One region of the Nonomuraea insulae genome, then DNA from elsewhere that is predicted to be linked to it. Evidence: riboswitches for the same ligand, from Rfam matches in the RefSeq annotation. Region 1 holds a riboswitch; each other region holds the start of a gene.
The links. A riboswitch is a leader RNA that binds a small molecule or an ion and turns the genes downstream of it on or off. The one in region 1 is predicted to bind cyclic di-AMP.
Positions count from the first base shown of each region.

Region 2: it holds a riboswitch for cyclic di-AMP, as region 1 does, so the genes downstream of both, ACFPZ3_RS24990 (CHAP domain-containing protein) here and ACFPZ3_RS40790 (C40 family peptidase) in region 1, are expected to answer to the same signal.
Region 3: it holds a riboswitch for cyclic di-AMP, as region 1 does, so the genes downstream of both, ACFPZ3_RS03775 (C40 family peptidase) here and ACFPZ3_RS40790 (C40 family peptidase) in region 1, are expected to answer to the same signal.
Region 4: it holds a riboswitch for cyclic di-AMP, as region 1 does, so the genes downstream of both, ACFPZ3_RS10985 (hypothetical protein) here and ACFPZ3_RS40790 (C40 family peptidase) in region 1, are expected to answer to the same signal.

Region 1 is NZ_JBHSPA010000052.1:185,176-189,330, reverse strand. Features, by position in the region: gene serA (phosphoglycerate dehydrogenase) at 1-699, shown strand, start outside; gene ACFPZ3_RS40790 (C40 family peptidase) at 1,200-1,793, opposite strand; cyclic di-AMP (ydaO/yuaA leader) riboswitch at 1,797-1,938, opposite strand; gene ACFPZ3_RS40785 (3-isopropylmalate dehydrogenase) at 2,038-3,084, shown strand; gene ACFPZ3_RS40780 (branched-chain amino acid aminotransferase) at 3,307-4,155, shown strand, end outside.
Region 2 is NZ_JBHSPA010000027.1:590,599-594,753, reverse strand. Features, by position in the region: gene ACFPZ3_RS24995 (3-keto-alpha-glucoside-1,2-lyase-like domain-containing protein) at 1-897, shown strand, start outside; gene ACFPZ3_RS24990 (CHAP domain-containing protein) at 1,040-1,672, opposite strand; cyclic di-AMP (ydaO/yuaA leader) riboswitch at 1,684-1,830, opposite strand; gene ACFPZ3_RS24985 (AraC family transcriptional regulator) at 2,064-2,849, shown strand; gene ACFPZ3_RS24980 (glycoside hydrolase family 25 protein) at 3,015-3,773, shown strand; gene ACFPZ3_RS24975 (hypothetical protein) at 3,811-3,936, shown strand; gene ACFPZ3_RS24970 (VOC family protein) at 4,148-4,155, opposite strand, start outside.
Region 3 is NZ_JBHSPA010000006.1:213,998-218,152, reverse strand. Features, by position in the region: gene ACFPZ3_RS03785 (cytochrome P450) at 1-250, opposite strand, end outside; gene ACFPZ3_RS03780 (LuxR C-terminal-related transcriptional regulator) at 557-769, shown strand; gene ACFPZ3_RS03775 (C40 family peptidase) at 854-1,897, opposite strand; cyclic di-AMP (ydaO/yuaA leader) riboswitch at 1,903-2,051, opposite strand; gene ACFPZ3_RS03770 (amino-acid N-acetyltransferase) at 2,343-2,924, shown strand; gene ACFPZ3_RS03765 (RDD family protein) at 3,010-4,155, shown strand, end outside.
Region 4 is NZ_JBHSPA010000014.1:136,774-140,928, reverse strand. Features, by position in the region: gene ACFPZ3_RS10995 (MDR family MFS transporter) at 1-1,374, shown strand, start outside; gene ACFPZ3_RS10990 (DUF5302 domain-containing protein) at 1,423-1,623, shown strand; cyclic di-AMP (ydaO/yuaA leader) riboswitch at 1,786-1,922, shown strand; gene ACFPZ3_RS10985 (hypothetical protein) at 2,109-2,816, shown strand; gene ACFPZ3_RS10980 (alpha/beta fold hydrolase) at 2,855-3,700, shown strand; gene ACFPZ3_RS10975 (hypothetical protein) at 3,762-4,133, opposite strand.

The sequences.
Region 1 (4,155 bases):
AGCGTGAAACTGGCTCTGGCGGGCGAGTTCGTCCCCGACGCGGTCAACGTTCAGGGCGGCGTCGTCGCCGAGGACGTCAAGCCGGGCCTGCCGCTGGCTGAGAAGCTCGGCCGGGTCTTCACGGCGCTGTCCGGCGAGGTGGCCACCAAGCTCGACATCGAGGTGCGCGGCGAGATCGCCGCCCAGGACGTGCGGGTGATCGAGCTGGCCGCGCTCAAGGGCGTGTTCGCCGACGTGGTCGAGGAGCAGGTCACCTACGTCAACGCCCCGCTGCTGGCCAAGGACCGCGGCATCACGGTCGAGCTGGTGACCAGCTCCGAGAGCCCCGACTGGCGCAACGTGGTGACCGTGCGCGGCGTGCTGGCCGACGGCCGTACGGTCTCGGTCTCCGGCACGCTGTCCGGGCCCCGCCAGATCACCAAGATCGTCGAGGTCAACGGCTACGAGATGGAGATCGAGCCGACGGCCCACCTGTGCTTCTTCACCTACGCCGACCGCCCCGGCATCGTCGGCGTGGTGGGCAGGCTGCTGGGCGAGCACGGCATCAACATCGCCTCGATGCAGGTGGCCCGCGACGCCAAGGGCGGCAAGGCGCTCATCGCGCTGACCGTCGACTCGGCGATCCCCGCCGACGTGGTCGAGCAGATCGGCGGCGAGATCGGCGCCGAGAGCGGCCGTTCTGTGGACCTGGAGGACTGACCTGCCGCGTGCGAAGGGCCGTCACCCGTTCCGGGTGGCGGCCCTTTTGCGTCTCAGGATGCGAGATAGTAGGACATCCAAGCAGCTCTCTCAGGTACTGTAACCGGTAATGCGCCAGGTTCTCGTACTTATTACCTGCCGCGGCGGGGCCTGTTAGGGCAGGTCGACGACCCGCCGCGGAGAGCGGCGACGTGTCGGCCAGTAAGCCCCCTTTCGTCCGGTCCGTGACCCGGACCACGAGATCAGGCCCGGTCGGATTCGCGACCGGGATCCGGCTTCCCTCCTTGGAACGTGCCCGCGAAATGAGATGAGTCACATGTACGAGATGAACCGTGCCGAAGACCACCAGGACGAGGCCGCCGAGGCCGTTCAGATAGCGCTGGACCGCCGCGACAACGGCGGCGCCCCGCAGAACTCCGGCCGGTAGGGACTCCGGCCGGTAGGGACTCCGGACGCCGGACGAGCGGCCCCGCCGTGAGACGGGGCCGCTCCCGGTGCTCTCAGAGGGTGGCCGTGAGCGTCGTCGGCGCGGGCTCCCGGACCTCCTTGAGGTGCTTGGACCACTGGCGTACGCCCTTCGGGTCCGGCCGGACGGCGCCGACGAACGACTGCCGCCGCCAGCTCGATAGCTTCTCCTCCTTCACGACGTCGCCCGTGTGCGGCGCGTTCACCATGTAACCGGGCTTGGAGATCATCCCCACGTGGCCCAGGCCGCTGAAGAACACCAGGTCGCCGGGCTTGAGGTGGTTCCAGGCGATCTTTCTGGAGAACGCCCCGTACTGCTCGCTGGCGGTTCGCGGCAGTTCGATCCCCGCGGCCCCGTACGACCTGAGCATGAGCCCCGAGCAGTCGTAGCCGCTCTTGCTGGCCCCGCCCCATACGTACGGCGTGCCCTGCTTGTCCATGGCGTAGTGGAGTGCGACCTTCCAGGCGGGCTTGGGGGTCTGCTTGTCCTGGAGGCGCTTGATCTCGGCGCCGGTGAGAGTGGTGGTGTCGTCGTCGGTGGCGGCCTGCGCGGCCTGACCGGTCAGGATGAGCCCGGCGGCACCGGCCGCCAGGGCTATGGCAATGCGAGACAGAACGATGCGCGACAAAGCATTGTCCTTCCATACGGCCGGCCGGGTTAGCTGACGGGCTCGGGCCTGGAAGACGGCCCTACGGCGATGCCGATTCGCCCCAGAGGGAAAAGTGGGTCCCCGGCTCCACACAGCGGCTGTGTGGATTAGGCCCGATGGACTCTAACGAATCGGTCAAAAGGTCGCAAACACCACAAAATCGGACGTCCGAGAGGTGAGATGGTGTGTTCGTCAGTCGAGACGAGCCGGTAAGGTACCGCCCATGGAGTCGCGTAACATCCGCCTGGCCGTCATCCCTGGGGATGGAATCGGCACCGAGGTCGTCGCCGAAGGACTCAAGGTCCTGGAGGCAGTAGGCACGAAGATCGAGCCCACACACTACGATCTGGGCGCCGCACGCTATCACCGCACCGGCGAGACCCTGCCGGACTCGGTGCTGGAGGAGCTGCGCGGCTATGACGCGATCCTGCTCGGCGCCGTGGGCGACCCCAGCGTGCCGCCCGGCATCCTTGAGCGCGACCTGCTGCTGCGGCTGCGGTTCGCGTTCGACCACTACGTGAACCTGCGGCCCGTCAAGCTGTTCCCCGGGGTCGAGACCCCGCTGGCCGACACCTCGCCCGAGGACATCGACATGATCGTCGTCCGCGAGGGCACCGAGGGCCTCTACGCCGGCACCGGCGGCGCCATGCGGCGCGGCACGCCGCACGAGATCGCCACCCAGGAGTCGCTCAACACCGCCTACGGCGTCGAGCGCGTGGTGCGCTACGCGTTCGAGAAGGCCAAGGCGCGCCCGCGCAAGAAGCTGACCCTCGTCCACAAGACGAACGTCCTCACCTTCGCCGGCGACCTGTGGCAGCGCACGGTCGACCAGGTGGCCGCCGACTACCCCGAGGTCACCACCGACTACTGCCACATCGACGCGGCCTCGATGTACTTCGTCAGCCAGCCCGAGCGCTTCGACGTGGTCGTCACCGACAACCTGTTCGGCGACATCATCACCGACCTCGGCGCCGCCATCGCCGGCGGCATCGGCCTGGCCGCCAGCGGCAACATCAACCCGGAGCGGTCGGCGCCCAGCATGTTCGAGCCGGTGCACGGCAGCGCCCCCGACATCGCCGGTCAGGGCAAGGCCGACCCCACCGCGACCATCCTGTCCGTCGCCATGCTCCTCGACCACCTCGGCCTGCACGCCGAGTCGGCCAGGGTCGAGCAGGCGGTCGCCGACGACATCGTGGAGCGCCTGGCCGGTTTCTCCGCCCGCACGACCGGCCAGGTCGGCGACGACATCACCACGCGAGTAGCCGGCTAGGACCGCCTAGCCCGGAAGCGTCTGGCGGTCCGAGGAGGACTGTCAGGCGCTTTTTCGCGTCCAGGCGGACTTATCCCCCCATTGACCGCTTGCCATCCCATATGGCGAGACAATAGGAAGTACGGACTGCCCTCGCTGGGCGCTGCCACAGGTTCGCGAATCCGCGAGCACTGGACAGGTTCCGGTAGATTTCGGTAGATCGCAGAGAGAAGGACCGCCGTCATGACCATCGCTCAGAAGCTCAGCTTCGACGTGCAGCTATCCGACCACGCTCGCACCGCGGCCGAGCGGGAGCAGGTACTGGCGAACCCCGGTTTCGGGCAGACCTTCACGGATCACATGATCTCGATCGACTACACCGAGGGCCAGGGCTGGCACGACGCCAGGCTCACGCCGTACGGGCCGCTCTCGCTCGACCCCGCCACCTCGGTCTTCCACTACGCGCAGGAGCTGTTCGAGGGCCTGAAGGCCTATCGCCAGGCCAGCGGCTCGATCGTGACGTTCCGCCCGTACGCGAACGCCGCCCGCTTCAACCGCTCGGCCCTGCGCATGGCCATGCCCGAACTGCCCGAGGAGACGTTCGTCGACTCGCTCGAGATCCTCGTCGAGACCGACAAGGACTGGGTGCCCACCACCGAGGGGCACAGCCTCTACCTGCGGCCCTTCATGATCGCCACTCAGGCGGGGCTGGGCGTCAACTACCCGTCGAAGTCGTACAGATACATGGTCATCGCCTCGCCGGCGGCCTCCTACTTCACCGGCGGCATCAAGCCCGTCTCCGTCTGGTTGTCCACCGAGTACACCCGCGCCGCCCCCGGCGGCACCGGCTTCGCCAAGTGCGGCGGCAACTACGCCGCGGCGTTCGTCGCGCAGCGGCAGGCCGTGGAGCACGGCTGCGACCAGGTGGTGTGGCTGGACGCCCACGAGCACCGCTACGTCGAGGAGATGGGCGGGATGAACCTGTTCTTCGTCTTCGGCGACAAGCTCGTCACCCCGGCGCTCACCGGCACCCTGCTGCCCGGCATCACCAGGGAGTCCATCCTCGAACTGGCCGGTGACCTGGGCCTGGAG
Region 2 (4,155 bases), on a different contig from region 1:
CAGGGCCACACCGGCGCGGGCTTCGTCGACGGCTACACGACCGCGGGCGCGAGCACCTCGTTCTCGGTACGTGCGGACTCGCCCGGCAGGCATACCGTCGGGCTCCGCTACGCGGCCGACACCGGCACGTCGGTGAGCGTGTACGTCAACGGGACCAAGGTCAGGCAGGTGCGGCTGGCCGCCTCCGGCGACTGGGCCGTCCAGACCGAGGCCCTCGACCTGAAGCGGGGCGCGAACACCATCGCCTACAGGTACGACTCCGGCGACGCGGGACAACTCGGCCTCGACCACATCACCGTGTCGAAGGCGGAGCGGATCACGCTCTTCGACGGGACCGGCCTGGCGGCATGGGAGAGACGGGCAGGCGGAGCGGCGACCTGGCCGATCGCGAACGGCTCCATGGAGTCCTACGGCGGCGACATCCGCACCCGGCGCACGTTCGGCGACTTCAAGCTGCACGCCGAGTGGTACGAGCCGGACTACCCGCCGGAGGTGACCGGGCAGCAGCGCGGCAACAGCGGCATCTTCCTCCAGGAACGCTACGAGGTGCAGGTCCTCGAGTCGTACGGCGACACCACGCCGGCCGCCAACGAGGCGGGCTCGATCTACTCCAAACGCGCGCCCGACCGCAACATGGCCACCGCCTCAGGGACGTGGCAGACCTACGAGATCACCTTCCGCGCGGCCCGCTACACCAGCGCGGGCGTCAAGACCGACGACGCGCGGGTGACGGTCGTCTGGAACGGCGTGGTGGTACACGACGACGTGGCCATCGACGGCGGCACCGGCGACCACATCCCGGAGAGCTCGGCGTCGGGCGGGATCCGCCTCCAGGACCACGGCGATCCCGGCGAGAACCCCCGTTTCCGCAACGTATGGATCGAACCCGTCTCCTGACCCCGTGCCCGCCATGCGACCGCGGTCGCAGCCGAGCTTGGTCGCAGGTCATGCCGACACAAAGCAACGGGTGGCGCAGGAATCTCTCCTGCGCCACCCGTTCTCCCTTGACCATCGCACATGGCAAGGAGCTCTTCTGCGATCAAGCCCTGTAGTCGGGGTATCCGTAGCCCACGACCTGGGACTTCGGCCGGACCCGCTGCTCGACCTTGCCGTTTCCGGTGTTGCCCTCGATCGTGGTGATCGTGCCGTTGCCGTTGTCCTGCTTCACCAGGCCCACGTGGTCGATGCCCGTGGTGCTCTTGCCATTCCAGTCGTAGAAGACCACGGCGCCGGGCTTGGCGAGCGTGCCCCAACGATGGTTGGCCTGGAACCACTTGGCGTAGGTAACGGTGTAGGCGTCCCAGCCGACGGTGGGACGGGCGCCGGCCTTCTCGCCGACCCAGGAGACGAACATGGCGCACCACGGGGCGTTGGCGTAGGTCCGCAGGGTGCCGCCGTCGCGGGCGATGGTCTCCTGCGCGCGGGGCGAGGACATGTACCAGCTGTGGAACGGAGTGCCGCCGCCGGCGGCGTTCTCCGACACACCGATCTGCGACTCGGCGATCTTCAGCACAGACTGCGCGCTCACCTGATGCGCCGGCTTCTGGACGTCGTGATCGGCGGCGAAGGCCGGGGTGGCGGCGAGAGCGGCACCGGCCGCCACGCTCATCCCGACGGCGAACCGGGCCAGTTTTCCGGGCATCAGGGCATGGGTGAAGCTGTACTTAGGCATTACGGGAATTGCTCCTTGCTTCCATGCGCCTACCGGGTTAGCTGACGGGTTCGAGCGTGGAAGTGCTCTACAGGGCGCCCGATCCAGGCGCACCGATTCACCCCGGAGAAAAGTGGGTCCCCGGCTCCGCGAGATCGCGAATTAGGCGGCCGCGTTCACAGACGCGGGTCTCGGCAATATGCAGGCGTCATGAAGCACGCCTCAAGTCCTCGAACGTAAGCGAAGCGCATAGAAAGATGCAAGCCATCCCCTGGAAGGGGCAACAGAAACCCCCACGCCAAAGGGGATCGCGGCAAAATTCTTTACCTGCTCCGGGCGGGATTCGCAGCACGCCGGCCATGATTCGCGATGCGACACGGGTGTGTCGCGCTGAGGACATACCCTGAACGGCATGCGGAAGTCCATGATCGAGGCCGTCGACACCGCGCCCCCGGCCTCCGCAGGGGTGATCGTCGTCGGGCACTTCCCGCTGGAATCAGGGCAGTGGATCTCCCCGCACAGCCACACCCATCACCAACTGGCGTGGACGCGCAGCGGCGTGCTCGGCGTCGCCGTCGCCGACTCGTACTGGATCCTGCCGCCCAGCAGGGCCCTGTGGTTGCCTGCGGGGGTCGTCCACCAGACCGGGGCGACCCGCGACGCGGTGTTGTGCAGCCTCTACCTCGATCCGGAGCGGTGCGCCCTGAACTGGGCGGAGCCCACCGCGGTCGGCGTGGACGGACTGCTGGCCCATCTGATCGGCCACCTCGCCCGCGAGGACCTCGCCGATGACGCGCGCCTGCGCGCCGAGGCGGTGGTGCTGGACCTGCTGCACCCCTTGCCCACCCTGCCGATCGACGTTCCAGAACCCGTGGACGAACGCGTGCGCGCCGTGGCCGACGCCCTGCTCGCCGACCCCGCGGACCCACGGAGTCTCGACGCCCACGCCCGCTCCATCGGGGTGAGCCGGCGCACGCTGACCCGGCTGTTCGTCCGCGACACGGGCATGAGCTTCGACCGCTGGCGCACCCACACGCGGCTGCGCGCCGCCCTGCCGCTGCTCGCCGAGGGCCGCCCGGTGTCGGAAACCGCGCACGCCGTGGGATACGCGACTCCGAGCGCTTTCCTGGCCGCCTTCCGGCGAACCGTCGGCACGTCGCCCGGGCGCTACCTCAACGGGGACGCCGTACATTTCTGACAAAGAAGATTTACCCGGCGGTGAATCCCCGGTCTGGTCGGCATTTCAGGCTTATGTGAGCCTCTATCCCCTACATCACCTTTGCCGCTCTTTAGGGAAATACGTACCTTTATCCGTAGCGGCGTACCCATTGTCGATGCCGTCTTTCACCAATCGTCCCTTGGGGTGATCCAGACCAAGCAAGGAGTCAACACCCTCATGCTCAACACCAAGAACTCCAAGCGCTTGAGCCTGGCCGTCGCCGGCGCTCTCCTGGCCGGAATCACCGCGGTCACCGGCACGGCGTCCGCCTGGACCACCGACCACGGCGCGCCGCACGGCACCCGGCAGGAGGCCGGAGCGCTCACGTACGGCCTGGACATCTCCCACTACGAGCCGCTGTACGACTGGAGCGCCAGCTCGGCCCAGTTCGGCATCATCAAGGCCACCGAGGGCACCGACTACCGCGACTCCTCCTTCGCCAGGCACTGGCGTGAGCTGGGCGACAAGGGCATCGTGCGCGGGGCCTACCACTACGGCCGCCCCGGCAACGACCCCATCGCCGAGGCCGACCACTTCCTCTCCGTGGTGAACGCGCAGCCCGCCAAGCCCGGCGACCTGCTGGTCCTGGACCTGGAGACGGCCGACGGCCAGTCCGTCGACGAGGTCAACGCCTGGGCCAAGGCGTGGCTGTCGCACGTGAAGGCCAAGACCGGGATCGTCCCGATGTTCTACAGCGGCTGGAACTTCGCCAACACCTACGGCAAGGGCCTGGCCGAATACCCCCTGTGGGTCGCCCGCTACGGCGTGGGCAAGGGCACGGTGACCCCGCCCGCGGACTGGAAGTCCTGGGCCATCCACCAGTACACCGACGCCCCCCTCGACCAGAACGTCTCCGTGCTGAGCCCGGAGCAGCTGCGCGCCCTGGGCCGCCACGCTGCTTGAGCGTTCCCTGCTTCCTGGGTGGTAGCGGCACGGCGGAATGACGGACGTCACCAACACCACGCGGATCCACGCCCTGCTGGTCAACCGAAGGTGGATCTCACCCGAGCACCGCGCCCGCCTGCTCTCCGACGCCGCCAAGGCCGCCGCGGAGAAGACCGGCTAGATCCGCCGCTGGGCGTCCGCCAGGTCGCGTAACACGCGTACCGGAGAGACCAGGGCCACGGCGGTGCCGGCGAGCATCAGGCCGGAGCTCACGACCAGGGTCGCCCGAAATCCGAGAGCGGCCCCTGCCGCACCGCCGGGGAGGGCGCCGATCGCCTGCCCCCCGAAGGCGAAGAACCGCCACGTCGCATTGGACGGCGGCGGAGGCCGGTTCAGCGAA
Region 3 (4,155 bases), on a different contig from region 1:
CCTCGATGCGCGCGCGCAGCCGTTCGAGCATGCGCGGTGTGAAGGCCCTGCTCACCAGGGCGCGGAGCCTGGTGTGGTCGGGCGGGTCCATCCACAGGAACGACACAGCGGCCTGACCTGTGCCTCCGTCGCTCCACGGGTCGTAGTCGCGGCCGAAGCGCGGCTCGCGGAGCAGCGTCGTACAGAGCGCGTGAGTGGTGGCGACGAGCAGTCCTCCACGCGTACGGAAGAGAGCGCCACGTGCGCTCATCTCGCGGTAACGGGAATAAGGATCATGCAGAAATTCGCCGTCGAACGGATCAAAACCCAGAACGTCGACTGCGCTCATTGATGCCGGATCCAGCGACTCGGAAGGCTCGACGAGGTCGCTCATCGCGAAGTGATCGGTTCTGACATATCGGCAGTACGCCATATATATCGGATCATGTCAATAGCATTCGTCAAGCGTGGCGATTATCGTGCTTGACGACCTTTCCAGGATGCGTTTACCGTCTGCGAGGAGCGACTTTGGCCCGGTTGTGAGGTCAAAGGTTGCTGTTGGGGGGGAGGGCTCCCGATGGATGTGCTCACTGAAGGTGTTGAGCTGAGCCATGCGGACGTCGCGTTATTGGCGGAGCTTGCCAAGGGGGTCACAGTAGATCGAGTGGGCAGACGTCTGGATATCAGCGGTCGTACCGTGCGCCGGAGGTTGCGGGGCATCTGCGACCGCATCGGTGTGGCCACGGCGATCGAGGCCGTGGCGTGGGCGGCCCGCCGCCAGTTGATCTAGCGGCGGGCGGCCACGGGGAAATGTGATGGCAGGTCGGCTCGGCCGGCTCAGTCGGTTGTGGCCGGCTCAGTCGGCTCAGTCGGCTCAGTCGGCTATGCGCACCGCGCCGGCGAACGGCCGCCGGTCGAGTGAGGCGATCCGTACCACGTCACCGGTCTGCGGCGCGTGCACCATCATGCCCCCGCCGAGGTAGATGCCCACGTGGTGCAGGTCGCCGTAGAAGAACACCAGGTCGCCCGGCCGCAGCTCGGAGCGTGAGATGTGCCTGCCCGCGGTCCACTGGCTGCCGGTGTAGTGCGGCAGGGAGATGCCCACCTTCTGGTAGGCCGCCATGACCAGCCCTGAGCAGTCGTAGGTGCTGGGGCCTGAGGCGCCCCAGACATACGGCTTGAGCTGCTGTGTGAGCGCCCACCGGGCCGCCTGCGCCGCCTTGCCGCCGCCGATGATCGGCAGGTTGACGCGCTGCGCCCGCGTGCCGGCCTGTCCGGCCTCGCCCAGCGCCCGCTTGAACAGGTTGCTCTCCACCCTGGTCACCAGGTTGGTGATCTTACTGCGCTTGGTCTCGAGCTCGCTGACGAGCTTCTGGACCTCCTCGATACGCGTCTTGGCCCCGGACTTGGCGCGCTCGGCGGCCTCCCTGGCCTTGGTGACCTGGTTGACCTCCTCGCCCTGCTGCTGCTCGAGGATGTAGGTGGTGGCGGCGCGGTCGAGGAAGGTGTCGGGGTCCTGGGAGGTGGTGAACGCCAGCGCCTTGCCCAGGCCGCCGGTCATGTAGGCGTTCTCGGCGAGCATGGCGGCCTTGGCGCGCTTGGCCGCCAGGTCGGCCTCGCTGGTCGACAACGTCTTCTCCGCGGCCTCGGCGGACTTCTTGGCGGTCTTGAGCTTCTCCCGCTGGCCGTTGTACTGCTCGGTCAGCGTCTCGATCTCCGTGTGCATCTTGTTGACCTGCTTGGCCAGGGCCTGGAGCGAGGGTTTGGGGTCAGCCGACGCCGAGCCGACGGGGATGGCGATCAGGAATGCGGCGATTGTGAGACTCACCACACCGAACCGATGTGGTCGCCTGGCCCGTTCCGGAGGGCGGGCGTTCTTGCCCGCCGTCTTCCCCCCACCGTTGAGCGTGCGCTTCACCAACCAGCTCCTCTCATAGACGCCTACCGGGTTAGCTGACGGGTTCGGGCCGGAGCAGCCCTACCGAACGCTCGGATTCACCCCATTGGTGACGCTGGAGGACGTCACCGGCGGGTCCCCGGCTCCCCTCGCGGGGATTGGGCGTGTTCCTCGCGCGCCGATACGGGGGCGACACGCAGGGAACATCGTCGCAGGACACTAATGCACTCCAGGTTCGTGCTCAACCAGAACTGCCGAGTCTGTAGAGGTTTCACAACCGAAGGGTCACAAGGTGATCTCGTGCACACTCGTGCAGAACAGACTTTATGTCCTCTTTGCCGTCGCCCTCACCCCAACCCGGCCAGGGCATGCAGGCACGCGCCCATATGACCAACACATGTAACAGGATGGGCCGAGACATGGGAGTTAGGTCTGAGCCGTAATGACATCTGTACTCTGGAGAGCCATGGAGCAGGTGGCCGAACTGACAGCGTCCGAGACCGCGCCCGAGAGCGCGGTCGTGGTCAGGCGTGCCCGCACGCCTGACGTGCGCTTGGTCAGGGCTCTGGTGGACACCTACGCGGGCGCGGGGCCGCGGCTTCTGAAGAAGGCCACGGTCACGCTGTACGAGGACGTACAGGAATTCTGGGTGGCCGAGCGGGGAGGGCAGGTCGTCGGCTGCGGCGCGCTCCACGTGCTGTGGGAGGACCTCGCGGAGGTTCGCACCGTGGCCGTGGATCCCGAGTGCCGGGGGATGGGCGTCGGCCATCGGATCGTCTCTGCGTTGATACAGCACGCAAAAGATCTAGGTCTGCAACGTGTATTCTGTCTGACTTTTGAGGTCGACTTCTTCGCGAGACATGGCTTTCGCCCGATTCAGGGCACTCCGGTCTCACCCGAGGTGTACGCCGAACTGCTGGCCTCGTACGACGAGGGTGTGGCGGAGTTCCTCGACCTGGAACACGTCAAACCGAACACCCTGGGCAACACCCGCATGCTGCTCCATCTGACATCGGGTGACGCAGACCTTGACCAGTTGGAAAGGTGATTGTTGATACCTATGTCGATACGTTGGGCAGCACAGGCATGTGTCCTGACACGTGCCACATGCGCACTTGGAGCGAGGTGACACGGTGAGCACCGGACAGCCGCCGTACCCACAGGACGATTCCGGCGAGAATTCTGCGCCTGGCACCCCCTACGGGCAGCAGCAGAACACGGGCCGCCACCCCGGCGAGCCCGACCCCGACGTCACTGTGGTCGGCTACCGGGCGGACGACGCCTACGGGCAGCAGCCCCAGTACGGACAACAACAACAGCAGCAGGGCTACGGCCAGCAACAGCCCCAGTATGGGCAGCAGCAGCCCCAGCCCGGTTACGGCCAGCAGGACTATGGCCAGCAGCAGGGCTACGGCCAGCAGCAGCAGTCCCAGCCGGACTACGGCCAGCAGGCCCAGTACGGTCAGCAGCAGGGCTACGGTCAGCAACCGCAGTCCGGCCAGCAACCTCAATACGGGCAGCAGCAGGGCTACGGTCAGCAGCCGCAGTCCGGCCAGCAGCCTCAATACGGGCAGCAGCAGCAGCAGTCCCAGCCCGGTTACGGCCAGCAGGACTACGGCCAGCAGCCCGGCTACGGCCAGCAGCAGCAGTCCCAGCCTGGTTACGGCCAGCAGGACTACGGCCAGCAGCCCGGCTACGGCCAGCAGCAGGACTACGGGCAGCAGCAGGGCTACGGCCAGCAGCCGCAGTCCGGCCAGCAGGCCCCATATGGGCAGCAGCCCCAGTCGCAGCCCGGCTACGGCCAGCAGCCTCAGTACGGGCAGCAGCAGGACTACGGGCAGCAGCCCGGCTACGGCCAGCAGCAGGACTACGGCCAGCAGCAGCAGTCCCAGCCCGGCTACGGCCAGCAGGACTACGGCCAGCAGGGCTACGCTCAGCAGCAGTACGCCGACCCGCAGCAGCAGCAGTACGGCGGGCAGCCCGGCTACGGTCAGCAGCCGCAGCAGTACGCGCAGGGCGGCTACGGCCAGCCCGGCTACGGGCAGCCCTACGGCCAGCCGGTCGGCGTCCAGCCGCCCGGGGCTCCGGCTCCGCTGGCGGAGTGGTGGCAGCGACTGGTGGCCAGGATCATCGACGGCGTCATCTTCGGCATCGTGCTGGTCGTGGTCCAGCTCATCCTCACCCCGCTGTACCCCTCGTACAGCTCGATCACGGGGCTCACCACCGGCCTCACCTTCGCCCTGCTGTACTACGTGGCCGTCTCGGTCTTGGCGACCATC
Region 4 (4,155 bases), on a different contig from region 1:
CTGGCGATGCTGGACCAGACGATCGTGGGCACGGCGCTGCCGCGCATCACCGCCGAACTGGGCGGCAGCGCGCTCTACACCTGGGTGGTGACCGCCTACCTGCTCACCTCCACGGTGACCGTGCCGCTCTACGGCAGGCTGTCCGACCAGCACGGCAGGAAGCCGTTGCTGCTCACCGGGATGATCGTGTTCGTGGCGGGCTCGGCGTTGTGCGGGGTGGCGCAGGACATGGTGCAGCTCATCGCCTTCCGCGCCCTTCAGGGGCTGGGCGCGGGCGCGCTGCTGCCGCTGTCACTGGCGCTGGTGATGGAGATGTTCCCGCCGGGGGAGCGAGGCTCCCGGGTGCAGGGGGCGATCGGCGGGGTGATGGGGCTGACGTACCTGGCGGGGCCGTTCCTGGGTGGGTTGTTCACCGACCACGCGAGCTGGCGCTGGGCGTTCTACGTGAACGTGCCGCTCGGCATCGGGCTGATCGCGATCGTCGTGCTGCGGTTGCCGAGGCGACCGGGAGTGGGCGGCGGGCGGCCCGACTACGCGGGCATCGCGGTGTTCACCGTGGCCATCAGCACGTTGCTGCTGGGGTTGACGTCGAAGGGCCTGGACGGCCACACGTGGACCGACGCCGCCGTGGCCGGGCCGATCCTGCTCGCGCTGGTGCTGCTGGCGGTGTTCGTGGTGGTGGAGCGGCGGGCGGACGACCCGATCATGCCGATGGGGCTGTTCGCCAACCGTACGTACACGCTCGTGAACGTGACCTCGTTCTTCACCGCGTTCTGCATGTACGCCGGAGTCGTCTTCCTGCCGCGCTACTTCCAGGAGGCGCTGGGTGTCAGCGCCACCGAGTCGGGGCTGAGGATCTACCCGATGATGCTGGGCATGGTGGTGGGCAGCGTGCTGATGGGCACACTGATGTCCAGGAGCAAGATGTACAAGCCGTGGCTGGTCGCCGCCCCGTTCCTGCTGATCCTGGGCGCGCTGCTGTGCCTCGGCCTGACGGTCGAGACCGGCACGCTGACGCTGGTGTTGTGGATGGTGCCGCTGGGGCTGGGGATGGGCCCGATGATGTCCGGGCTGACGGTGGCCTCGCAGCAGTCCGTCGAGCCGCAGTACATCGGCACGGCCTCGGCGAACCTGACCTTCTTCCGCCAGATCGGCGGCTCCGTGGCGCTGGCCGTCGGCGGCACCCTCTACGGCGCCGAGGCGGGCGTGAGCGGACCGCCCGCCGCGCACGCCTCCGCCGCGGCCGTGGTCATCCCGTCGCTGGGAGTGGCGGGGGCGGTGATCGCCCTGATCGCGCTGGTTGCCATGCCCAACAGGCGACTGGACACACCCCGTGTTTCTCAGAGCAAGATTGAGGCCGGTTTCGCGTCGTAAGCGGCATCATGCGAAGCTGTGATTGTCCCCAACACCATGGAGGTCCTCATGGCGGAAACACCGGAGCCGGAAGTCAGCGAAACTCCCGAGGACGAGATGAAGCGCAAGTTCCGTGAGGCACTGGAGCGCAAGCGCAACCAGGCTGCCGACTCGGGCGCGGGTGGCAGGGGCGGTGACCCATCGAAGATCCACGGGGCGCACGGTCCGGCCGCGAGTAAAAGATCGTTCAGGCGCAAGAGCGGCGGCTGAAGGCTGGAATTCCGAGGGGGTACGGCGTGCCGTGCCCCCTTTCTCTTTGCCGTCGTAGGTAGATCTTCGCCCGATTCGTGGCGAATCGTTTGCGTATGTCCGATTCGGTAGTACAGTAATCGCCATTACCAGCCGGTGACCCAGTCCTTACCCAAGATGGACGACCGGCTGGCGCCGAATCCCGACCCCCCTCGGGAACCGGGGAACCACTTTCTGGGGTGAATCCGGCCGCGTGCCGGTAGGGCAGTCTCCACGCCCGAACCCGTCAGCTAACCCGGTAGGCGTGATGGAGAGGACGTTTCACCCCATGCACCACTGCGTCGTACCCCCAGACAGCGCCGTGCCGGCCGCCGCCTCCTGAGCGGCCCCCTTCACCAAGGCTCGTATTTTGCGCTCCACGTAGCGACGTCAGGTCTCAGCCCCGCTACGCATTCGCCCCCGCGAAGCGCAACCTCCCTGTCCCCTCGCGAAGGGTTTACCTTTTCATGTCTGCCCGTTTTGGCCTGCGTTCCCTCACCCTCCTCACCGCAACCGCCATCGGCACGCTGACCATCGCCGGCCCGGCCGCTCACGCCGCCACCGGCACGGACGAGAAGATCCTGCTCAAGGGCTCCACCACGGCCTCGTACTTCTGGGACGACGCCTCCGGCCGCGCCGGTGACACCGGCCTGCCCGCCAGTGGCAAGCCCATGCAGAAGGGGCTGGCCGCCAGCCCGAGCTGGCCGCTCATGACCGAGGGCTACGTGCTCTACAAGGGCAAGAAGATGCCCTTCTTCGTAGGTGACCGTGGGCCCGGCGATCCGTCCAGCCGCGGTGTGATGCTCGACCTCGACGCCAAGACGTTCGCCGCGCTGACCGGCGGCACCTTCAACTCCGACACGCTGGGCGTGGACGGCAACGGCGGCGAGGGCCACATCGACCTCGACTACGTCATCACCAAGTGGGGCGACGGCGTGGGCAAGAAGAACTACCCGGTCGCCTTCTCCACCGGCGCCTGGTCCGAGCGGGACCGCAACCCGGCCACCCCGCCGTCGGCCGGCGACGAGTCGCAGGGCGGCAAGTCGGTCCCCGCTCCCGGGGGCGAGGAGCCGTCCAACGTCGTGGGCGGCACCCTGGCGGCCGGCGCCCTGGTCGTGGCGGGCGGCGGAGCGGTGCTCGGCAGTTCGTGGATCCGCACGCTGATCAAGCGCTGACTTTACGAAGCCGCGACCAGAATGTCATTCTGGTCGTCGTGACCATCCGCGCAGCCGCGAACGGCATCGACATCGCGTACGAGAGCTTCGGCTCACCCACAGGACGACCCCTGCTCCTCGTCATGGGGCTCGGCGCCCAGCTCATCCAATGGGACGAAGGGTTCTGCCGGCTCCTGGCGGAGCAGGGACACCACGTCGTACGGTTCGACAACCGCGACGCGGGCCTGTCCACGCACTTCCACGACCACGGTGTCCCCGCGATGGGGTCGCCCGCGCCCTACCTCCTGGACGACCTGGCCGACGACACCGCCGGCCTCATGGACGCCCTCGGCTGGCCGGCCGCCCACATCGTGGGGGCCTCGATGGGCGGGATGATCGCCCAGACGCTGGCCATCCGGCATCCCGAGCGGGTGCTGACCCTGACCTCGATCATGTCCACGCCCGGCCCCGCCATCGCCCCGCCCACGCAGGCCGCCTCCGCCGTCCTGATGAGCCGGCCCGCCACGGACCGCGAGGCCGTGCTGGCCCAGGCTGTGCTCACCTGGTCGACCATCGGCTCGCCCGGTTACGAGCTGGACCGGGAGAAGATCGCCGAGAGGGCCGGGCTGGCCTACGACCGCTGCTTCGACCCGGCTGGCACGGCGCGGCAACTGGCCGCCATCTCGGCCTCGGGGGACCGTACGGAACGGCTGGCCGCAGTACGGGTGCCCACGCTGGTCCTGCACGGCGAGGCGGACCCGCTCGTCCCGCTGGCGGGCGGCCGGGCGACGGCGGCGGCCATCCCGGGAGCGCGGCTGGTGACGTACCCGGGGATGGGGCACGACCTGCCGCAGGCGCTGTGGCCCGACTTCGTCGCCGAGATCAGCAAGCTGACCTCCGTCTGACGGGCGGTGGCCCGCGCCGGTGGGCGCGGGCCGCGGTCGTCAGACCTCCAGCTTCTCGTCGTCAGACCTCCAGCTTCTCCTCGATGCCCCGGAGCTGGTGACGGGCCAGTGCCAGGTTGGCGCGCCCGCGGTCGAGCGCGAGGTAGAGGAACAGCCCCTTGCCGCCGCGCCCCGTGATCGGGCGGATGATGTGGTACTGGCCGCCCAGCGTGATCAGGATGTCCTCGATGCTGTCCTTGAGGCCCAGCGAGTCCATCGTGCGGAGCTTGGCCTTGACGACCTCCGTGTTGCCGGCCGCGGCGACCTGCAGGTCCAGGTCCTTGGAGCCGCCGAGCGTGCCCAGCGCCATGCCGCTGCCGTGATCGACGATCGCGGCTCCGATAGCGCCGTCGACGCCCATCATCTCCTTGAGAGAGACGTCCATTCCTGCCATGTTCTTCCTCCCTTTCAGCCTG